DNA from 3 places in the Bradyrhizobium sp. BR14999 genome. Region 2 is predicted to be linked to each of the others. Evidence: predicted binding sites of a transcription regulator. Region 2 holds the regulator's gene; each other region holds the start of a gene.
The links. The regulator LexA, encoded in region 2, represses DNA repair genes until DNA is damaged. The targets are predictions, from matches to a motif close to TGTTCNNNNTGTGTTCNG.

Region 1: a site for LexA is predicted at 1,871-1,888, ahead of uvrA (excinuclease ABC subunit UvrA). Genes of this name have one in related genera too.
Region 3: a site for LexA is predicted at 1,666-1,683, ahead of parE (DNA topoisomerase IV subunit B). Genes of this name have one in related genera too.

The regions. Positions count from the first base shown of each region.
Region 1 is NZ_CM148536.1:5,253,457-5,256,733, forward strand. Features, by position in the region: gene uvrA (excinuclease ABC subunit UvrA) at 1-1,774, opposite strand, end outside; gene ACR9YP_RS24520 (outer membrane protein) at 2,061-2,732, opposite strand; gene ACR9YP_RS24525 (outer membrane protein) at 2,966-3,277, opposite strand, start outside.
Region 2 is NZ_CM148536.1:5,142,674-5,145,950, reverse strand. Features, by position in the region: gene ACR9YP_RS23995 (molybdopterin molybdotransferase MoeA) at 1-928, shown strand, start outside; gene lexA (transcriptional repressor LexA) at 1,105-1,806, shown strand; gene ACR9YP_RS23985 (hypothetical protein) at 2,385-2,819, shown strand; gene ACR9YP_RS23980 (ComEC/Rec2 family competence protein) at 2,959-3,277, opposite strand, start outside.
Region 3 is NZ_CM148536.1:5,611,473-5,614,749, reverse strand. Features, by position in the region: gene parE (DNA topoisomerase IV subunit B) at 1-1,665, opposite strand, end outside; gene ACR9YP_RS26265 (DedA family protein) at 1,939-2,469, shown strand; gene ACR9YP_RS26260 (FMN-binding negative transcriptional regulator) at 2,696-3,277, shown strand, end outside.

The sequences.
Region 1 (3,277 bases), 110 kb from region 2:
GGCGAATGGCGTCCTCGTCGTGCTCGACCACGACCACGGTATTACCGAGGTCGCGCAGGCGCTTCAGTGTATCGAGCAGGCGCGCATTGTCGCGCTGGTGCAGGCCGATCGAGGGCTCGTCGAGCACGTAGAGCACGCCTGTTAGCCCCGAGCCGATCTGCGAGGCCAAGCGGATGCGCTGGCTCTCGCCGCCGGACAGCGTGCCGGAGGAGCGGGACAAGGTGAGATAGTTGAGGCCGACGTCGAGCAGGAAGGTGAGGCGCGCGCGGATTTCTTTCAGGATGCGGCCGGCGATCTCGTTCTGCTGCGCGTTGAGCGCATCAGGCACGGTCTCAAACCACTCGCCCGCCTTCTTGACCGACAGCTCCGAGATCTCGCCAATATGCTTGCCGCCGATCTTGACGCAAAGCGCCTCGGGCTTGAGCCGAAACCCGCGGCAGCCCTCGCAGGGTACGTCGTGGAAATATTTCGCCAGCTCCTCGCGCGCCCATTCGCTCTCGGTCTCGCGGTAGCGGCGGTTGATGTTGGTGATGACGCCCTCGAACGGCTTCTTGGTGTCGTAGGAGCGCACCCCGTCCTGGTAGGAGAACTTGATCTCGTCCTCGCCGGAGCCGTACAGGATTGCGTCCTTCGTCTTCTTGGCGAGGTCCTTCCACTTGGTGTCGAGCGTGAACTTGTAGTGCTTGCCGAGCGCGGTCAGCGTCTGCTCGTAATAGGGCGACGACGATTTGGCCCAGGGCGCGATCGCGCCCTTGCGCAAGGACAGCTCCTTGTCGGGGATGACGAGATCCTCGTCGACATGCTGCTCGACGCCGAGGCCGCCGCAGGCGGGACAGGCACCGTAGGGATTGTTGAACGAAAACAGTCTGGGCTCGATCTCGGGGATGGTGAAGCCGGAGACCGGGCAGGCGAACTTTTCCGAGAACAGGATGCGCTCGGGCCCGCTCTTGTCGTGGATTTTCGCGGTCTTCTTTTTCTCTTTCTCTTCCGCAGGCGCAGCTGCCGGCGCATCGGCGAACTCGACGACGGCAAGGCCCTCGGCGAGCTTCAGCGCGGTCTCAAAGCTCTCGGCGAGGCGCTGGCCGATGTCGGGGCGCACCACGATGCGGTCGACCACGACGTCGATGTCGTGCGGGAATTTCTTGTCGAGCGTCGGCGCCTCCGCCAGCTCGTAGAAGCTGCCGTCGATCTTGACGCGCTGAAAGCCCTTCTTGAGCCATTCGGCGAGCTCTTTGCGGTACTCGCCCTTGCGGCCGCGCACGACCGGAGCGAGCAGATAGAGGCGCGTGCCTTCGGGGAGCGCCAGCACGCGGTCGACCATCTGCGAGACCGTCTGGCTCTCGATCGGCAAGCCCGTGGCCGGTGAATAGGGCACGCCGACGCGCGCCCAGAGCAGGCGCATATAGTCGTAGATCTCGGTGACGGTGCCGACGGTGGAGCGCGGGTTCTTCGAGGTCGTCTTCTGCTCGATCGAGATGGCCGGCGATAGCCCGTCGATCTGATCGACGTCGGGCTTCTGCATCATCTCCAGGAATTGGCGCGCATAGGCCGACAGCGATTCGACGTAGCGGCGCTGGCCCTCGGCATAGATGGTGTCGAAGGCGAGTGAGGATTTGCCCGAGCCTGACAGGCCCGTGAACACCACCAGCTTGTCGCGGGGAATCTCGACGTCGATGTTCTTGAGGTTGTGCTCGCGCGCGCCACGGATCGTAATTGCGCGCAGGCTCGAGCCCGCGTTCTGTTGTTGGCGCTTGGCCTTGATCACTTCGTCCATCCCGGTGGTCCTCAAGGAATCCCAAAGACGCGCGATCGCGCCAATGCAAAAGGCGCGCTTCGCCCGGAACCGGGATCGGCGCCAATGGGTATGGCAGCGAACGTAGGAAGAACGGGCGCGGATTTCCAGTGGCCTTTGCGAATCGTCAACGGATTGTTGGTGCGCTGGCGGCATCTGGCAGCAGGAGCGGCGGAACTGCGGAAAGGGCGCTCAAAACAAAAAAGGCCGGCGCGAGGCCGGCCTTTCGTGACGATGTGACGTCGGTCGCGAAGATCAGTACTTCAGATCAGTACTTGGCGACGACCGGGCCGCCGAAGTGATAGTTCACGCCAACCTGCACGGTGTGGAAGTTGATCGTGCCGGACGCCAGCGGAGTGCCGAGGTTGGAGAAGTAGTTCTCGCTGCCGAGGCTGCGATAGAGGTACTCGCCCTTGACCGACCACTGCGGAGCGAAGAACGCTTCAACGCCCGCACCGACGGTCCAGCCGGAGTGCCACTTGCTGTCGGAGACGCTCACGCCCAGCGCGCTGAGGGTGATCTTGTTGTCGATCCAGGCGTAACCACCGGTCCCGTAGAACAGGAAGTTATTGACGGCCCAGCCGATACGGCCACGCACGGTGCCGAGCGCATCGGTCTTGGAAGCCACGGTGATGCCAAGCGCGGTCGCCGAAGCGTTGACGTCAGCCCAGGCGCCATCCGCCTCGATGCCGAACACGACGTTGCCGGTCTGCCAGTTGTAGCCGGCGGTGCCGCCGACGAAGCCGCCCTGCATCTTCGGGTCGGTCGAAGTAGCTTCCCAAGCGCCGCCGCCGACGACACCGAGATAGAAGCCGGTCCAGTTATAGACAGCAACCGGAGCGATCGGCGCCTTGGTGTAGGGGCGGGCTGCGAGATCAGCGGCCGAAGCCGGAGCAGCGAGAGCGAACAAACAGGCCGAAGCCAACAAAACCTTCTTCATCTTCAATCTAATCCCAGTCCCAGTTTCTGTTGTTGCCTTCCATGCCGGAAGGGCAGCGGACTCAACGGCCCAACTAACGCCGTGCTTACACCACTAAAGCCGCAAGTTGTGTCTCCGAAAAGCCACAACAGCCCCCAAAACGTGGCAAGTGCTAACCTATTGTTCCGAAGAGCACGCAAGCAAAAGGCCGGCGCGGGGCCGGCCTTCAATCTCTCAGTGATATCAGGTAGATATCAGTATTTTGCGATGAGCGGACCGCCCCAGCGATAATTCACGCGGATCAAGCCGATATCGACATCCTGGCTGATGCGCTCGGAGCGCGTGACAACACCGAGCGGCGCACCGACGAAATTGCCGGACCCGGTGAAGTTGATCGTGCGGTTGCCGAGGAAGATGTGATCGTACTCGAAGCCGACCGACCAGTTCGGCGCAAATCCGAACTCGATGCCCGCGCCCACCGTGCCGCCCCAACGGGTCTCGTTGGCCCGGTCGAACTCGAGGCCTGTCGCCAAATCGAAGGTCCGATAGCGGTCACCGACGACGGC
Region 2 (3,277 bases):
CACCGGCGGCGTCGTTCCCAACGGTGCCGACGCCGTCGTGATCCAGGAGGATACGGTCGCGGACGGCAAGCGCATCACGATCAAGGAAGCCGCGATTCCCGGTCGGCACATCCGCCCCGCAGGCGTCGACTTCTCCGAAGGCGACGCGCTCCTGCGCAAGGGAACCCGTCTCACCGAGCGCGATCTCGCGCTCGCCGCCGCCATGAATCACCCCCAGCTTGCCGTCTGCCGCCGTCCGAAGGTCGCGATCCTCGCCACCGGCGACGAGCTGGTGATGCCGGGCACCACGCCCGGCCGCGGCCAGATCGTCTATTCCAACGGCTATGCCCTGCACGCGCTCGCCCGCAGCGAGGGGGCTGACACCATCGACCTCGGCATTGCCGCCGACACGCTGGAGGCCACCACCGCCGGCATCCGCCGCGCCCGCGAGAGCGGCGCCGACATCCTGGTCACGACCGGCGGTGCATCGGTCGGCGACCACGATCTTGTCCAGCAGGCGCTGAGGGACGAAGGTATCTCGATGGCGTTCTGGAAGATTGCGATGCGCCCGGGCAAGCCAATGATGCATGGACGGCTCGGCGCGATGCGCGTGATCGGCCTGCCGGGTAATCCGGTCTCGTCCTATGTGTGCGCCTTCCTGTTCATGGTCCCGCTGATTCGTGCGGTGTCGGGTCGATCCGTGATTCATCACCGCCATGAGCGCGCCGTGCTCGGCCGCGATGTGGGCGCAAACGATATGCGCGCGGATTATCTTCGCGCACGTCTGGAACAGCGCGACGACGGCACGCTGGTGGCCGTTCCCGTCAATCACCAGGATTCCTCGCTGCTTGCGAATCTCGCTGCGGCGCAGGCACTTCTCGTGCGCGCACCGTTCGCGCCGAAAGCCGGAGCCGGCTCGCCTTGCGAGGTGCTGCGCCTGCCCGTCTGAGCGCACCACCACACGTGTTCCGCGAACTTTGTCGCGTTCACGGTAAATTAAGCAGTTGCGGAACACATATCGAACATATAGTGTCCGTTCATGATTTGTTTCGAGGATGTAGCGGTTCGCCGCTCCAATTCAGCGTCTCGGAATCGAACGACATCAACCGGGGGACTTTGGTCGAGATGTTAACGCGCAAACAATACGAGCTTCTGCGGTTCATCAGCGAACGTCTGAAGGAAAGCGGCGTGCCGCCCTCCTTCGACGAGATGAAGGATGCGCTCGACCTGCGCTCGAAATCGGGCATCCATCGCCTGATCACCGCGCTGGAGGAGCGCGGCTTCATCCGCCGCCTGCCCAACCGCGCTCGCGCCATCGAGGTGATCAAGCTGCCTGAGCTCCAGGCCGCCGCCGGCAACCGCCGCGGCTTCACGCCAAGCGTCATCGAGGGCAATCTCGGCAAGGTGCGCGCGAGCTCCAGTCCGCCCGCCGACGAGGGCGAGCGTCCCGTTGCGGTGCCCGTGATGGGTCGCATCGCAGCCGGTACGCCGATCGAAGCGTTGCAGACCCGCAGTCACACCATCAGCGTGCCGCCCGACATGCTCGGCTCGGGCGAACACTATGCGCTCGAAGTGCGCGGCGATTCGATGGTCGAGGCCGGCATCCTCGACGGCGACATGGCGCTGATCCAGCGCAACGAGAGCGCCGATACCGGCGACATCGTGGTGGCGCTGATCGACGACGAGGAAGCGACGCTCAAGCGCTTCCGCCGCCGCGGCGCCTCGATCGCGCTCGAACCCGCCAACGCCGCCTACGAGGTGCGCATCCTGCCGCCGAACCGGGTGAAGATTCAGGGCAAGCTGATCGGGCTGTACCGCAAGTACTGAGACGACCCAGCGGTCATTCGATATCAATGATTCCGATTGGAGCGGACGGATTGTCCGCTCCAGCTGGATAGTCTTTCTGATCTTGGGCAGATTATCTGGCCCCTCTCCCAGCGCTATGTCCTCGACATGCCGCCCGAAGCACTCATCGCTTTGCGGCTCAAGAGATCGAGGAGACAACGATGCGCAAGATCGTTTTGAGCGCGTTCGCCAGTATGCTGATCGCTGCATCGGCAGCGCAAGCATTCGCAGCACAATCGCAGCACCATCCCCGCAAGTCGGCGCACGCAACAACGACCGAGCAATTCCGTAGCGCCCGAAATGCCGTCGCGCGACAGCCACAGCCGAGTTGGCCATATTCCGGATGGTCGGCGCCCGCAGGCCGCTGACGCTCGCATCCGCCAAATGCACTAAAGCGAACTTTGTTCCTATCGGATTCGGGAAAGATAATGTGATCGCATCCTGCTGACGCCAGCCGCAAATTCGCCCACAACCAAGCAGAACGTTACGTGCTTCCACTCTGATAGAGGCTTGCGCCTCCGAAAGAGGCGCGGGTTGCTATCTTCGAATAGGAGCACCCGATGTGTGACTACAGTCTGCATGCCGTTGCATCGCGCCCCGCCGAAGTCGGCGAGACGATCGTGTCGACAACGTTCCGCGGCACCTCGACGCGCGGTTTTGCTTCCGCGGCCGACCCGACCGTGGCCGTCTGCCTGCTGCCGGGAACGGAGCTCGCCTTCGCCGACAACGTCCGTTACGACAATCGTTGGATCTGGACGCGCACGATCAACTCCCGCGTCGGCAAGTTCGGCAAGATCGATCCGCACGTTCCCGATCGCCATCATGACGCGATCGAATTCCCCGACGGCAAATACGTGCTGGTGACGCAGCTCGTCGAAGGCCAGCGCGCAACCGTGCTGCAACTGCCGGTGACGCAGCCGGTCGGCGAGCGCGAGCACAAGCCGCAGATCGATGCCGACAGCCGGCCGACGATCACGCGTCTGCCGATCGGCTGAGCCGTCCCTGGCCACCAGGTCGGGCCAGGATTGAAAATGCCATCGCCGGCCGAGGCCGGCGAGATGGTATGATTTATGTTCTGCGAAAGTCCGGTTGGACCCGGACCAAGTCCTCGCATTTGTTCTTAATCGTCTGGCCTTAATCGTCGGCCTGCAAGTCGGTCTCCGCCGGAGTCGCGTCCCGGTTGCGGGCCGTAGCCGCCTTCGGCGCAAGGCTCCCGTCGAAATCACCCTCGCCGGCGCCGGCCGGGAGCCAAGGGCGGCTTGTGCCTCTCGCTCTCACAGCTTGAACTGCAAAACCGTCACCACGCTGCGTCAACGCCAGCGCGCCTTGACTGGTGAGACGCTGCCGATCGACCACCATCGCCGCACAATCCGGCGGCGCGGGCCGCCGCGTCACCACCAGCGCGGCGCGGCTGCAATCATCAGCCAGCGCGTCGATCCGCAAGGAAAGCGCA
Region 3 (3,277 bases), 470 kb from region 2:
GAAAGTGATCAGCAGCGAAGCGATATGCGCGCCGTCGACGTCGGCGTCGGTCATGATGATGATGCGCTGGTAGCGCAAATCCTCTTCGCGATAATGCAAGAGCTGGCCGCAGCCGATCGCCTGCACGAGATCGGAGAGCTGGGCATTCGCCGTCAGCTTGTCCTTGCCGGCGGAGGCGACGTTGAGGATCTTGCCGCGCAACGGCAGCACGGCCTGGGTCTTGCGATCGCGCGCCTGCTTGGCGCTACCGCCGGCCGAGTCGCCCTCGACGATGAAGAGCTCGGAGCCTTCGGTGCCGGCATCGGTGCAGTCGGCGAGCTTGCCAGGCAGACGCAGCTTCTTGCCCGCAGTCTTGCGCGCGGTCTCCTTTTCCTGGCGCCGGCGCAACCGCTCCTCGGCGCGATCGATCACGAAGTCGAGCAGCCTGTTGGCCATGTTCGGATTGCCCGACAGCCAATGGTCGAACGGATCCTTCATCGCCTGTTCGACGATGCGCTGCGCTTCTGCCGTGGCGAGGCGGTCCTTGGTCTGGCCCTGGAATTCAGGCTCGCGCACGAACACCGAGAGCATCACGGCGGCGCCGACCATCACGTCTTCGGAGGTGACGGACGCCGCGCGCTTGCCCTGACCGACGCGCTCGGCGTGATCCTTCAGGCCGCGCAGCAGCGCGCTGCGCAAACCCGATTCATGTGTGCCTCCATCGGGCGTCGGCACGGTGTTGGTGTAGGAGGAGAGAAAACCGTCGGCATCGGCGGTCCACGCCACCGCCCATTCGCAGGCGCCATGGGCACCGTTACGGCCGGATTTTCCGGAGAAGATGTCGGGATGCACGAGCGTGTCGGCGTGGATCGCCGCAGCGAGATAATCCTTGAGACCGCCGGGGAAGTGGAACGTCGCCTCCGCCGGCACGTCCTCGACGCCCTTGAGTAGCTCGGGCGCGCAGTTCCAGCGGATTTCGACGCCGCCGAACAGATACGCCTTCGAGCGCGTCATCTTGAACAGGCGCTGCGGCTTGAACGAGGCCTTGGCGCCGAAAATGTCGGTATCGGGCTTGAAGCGCACGCGCGTGCCGCGGCGGTTGTTGACCTTGCCGAGATCCTCGAGCTTGCCCTTGGGGTGCCCGCGCTCGAACGTCATGCGGTAGAGCTTTTGGCTGCGCGCGACCTCGACCTCGAGGCGCGAGGAGAGGGCGTTCACCACGGAGATGCCGACGCCGTGCAGACCGCCCGAGGTCTCGTAGACCTTGGAGTCGAACTTGCCGCCCGAATGCAGCGTGCACATGATGACTTCGAGCGCCGACTTCTTCGGGAATTTCGGATGCGGATCGACCGGGATGCCGCGGCCGTTGTCGGTCACGGTCAGGAACCCGTCCGCGCTCAGATCGACCTCGATGAAGGTCGCGTGCCCAGCCAGCGCCTCGTCCATGGAGTTGTCGATGACTTCGGCGAAGAGGTGATGCAGCGCCTTCTCATCGGTGCCGCCGATATACATGCCGGGTCGGCGCCGCACCGGTTCCAGGCCCTCGAGCACCTCGATGTCGGCCGCCGTGTAGTCGGCTTCCCCGCCGCTTCCGCGCGAGGCCGTCTTGGCGGCGGGCGCGCGGGACCTTGGCCCGTCGGCGCCGAACAGATCGTCTTTCGCTTTGGTTTTCAACTGCTTGGACATATTTCTTGATACGTTTTGAGGGCCGCAGGAGCGGCGAATTGGTTAGGCCGACTATGCCACTTCTGACTCGGAAAGGTTACAGCTGGGCCTGTCGGGCCGTGTGGTTGGTTGCCAATCTCGGCGATTTTACGCCGCAGACCCGCCAAGTCCCGGCAATTTGACGTCCGGACCCATCCCTAACCGGGCTTTGTGACTTGATGTCACACAAGCCCTTGGCTTACCAGTCCTTTTCATCGAGCAGCACCTTGAGACAGGGCGGAAGGCTAATCTGGAATGGAGCAGTTTGCGCACGCCCTTGCCGACTTCGTGCGCGCTCACCAGGCTTGGGCGGCGCCGATCGTGTTCCTGCTCGCCTTCGGGGAGTCGCTTGCCTTCATCTCGCTGCTGGTTCCGGCCTGGGGCGCGCTGGTGGGGATTGGTGCGCTGATCGGGGTGAGCGGCATCAGCTTCTTTCCGGTCTGGATCGCTGGCGGCCTTGGCGCGGCGCTGGGTGACTGGGTCTCCTACTGGTTCGGCTACCGTTACAAGGAGAGCGTCGCCCAGATGTGGCCGCTCTCGCGCTATCCGGAACTCCTGCCCAAGGGCGAGGTCTTCGTGCGGAGCTGGGGTGTGCCCAGCATCTTCATCGGCCGCTTTTTCGGCCCCTTGCGCGCCTCGGTGCCGCTCGCAGCCGGCATCTTCGAGATGCCCTATTGGAGCTTCCAGGTCGCCAATTTCGTCTCGGCACTGGTCTGGTCCGCGGCACTGCTGCTGTTCGGCGACGTGATCGCAAAGCTGATGGAATGGATCTGGCGTCTCCTCTGAGACCGTGAACCTTGACGGGAACCGGATCTGGCCTTATAGCCGCGCGCCATGATCAACGCCGCGACCATCCTGTTCGCCCGTCGCCGCCGCCGCTCTTTAGCGGTTTGGGCGGTCGATCGCGTTTGAGATCATCGTCTTTGCCGCTGGATCCGGTCCGCGGCATTTTCTCTCCTGTCAGCGCGATCTGATCCGGCGGCTTCCCAAGGAGGCCCAGCAGGAGACCACGATGTACACGCCACCCTTTTTCAAGCAGGACCGCGCCGCGAGCCTGAAATTCGCCGAGGAGCGCGGCTTCGGCACCATGTGCGCCTTCGATGGCCACAAGCCGGTCGCGTCCCCGCTGCCGTTCTATCTGACCTACGCCGCTGACGGCACGCCGCAGGCCGCCTTCCATGTAGCCCGTCACAATCCGCTGCTAAAGCTTGCGGGCGGTGATGCGTCCTGGCTGCTCGCGGTCAATGGTCCCGATGCCTATGTATCGCCGGACTGGTACGTCTCGCCCGATCAGGTGCCGACCTGGCTCTACCAGTCGGTGCATCTGAGCGGGCCGGTGTGGCTGCTATCGGACGACGAACTGGCGCTGCAGATCGACACGCTCAGCGACAAGTTCGAGACTCGGCTGCTGCCGAAAAAGCCCTGGACATCAGGCAAGATGACGGCGGGCCGGCTCGAGACAATGAAGAAGGCGATCGTGGGTCTGGTGATGACGGTTGAGGAGGTCGAAGGCAGCTTCAAGCTGAACCAGCACAAATCGGACGCCGACTATACGGCGATCGCCAACGCGCTTGGCGCCGACGATGCCGATGCG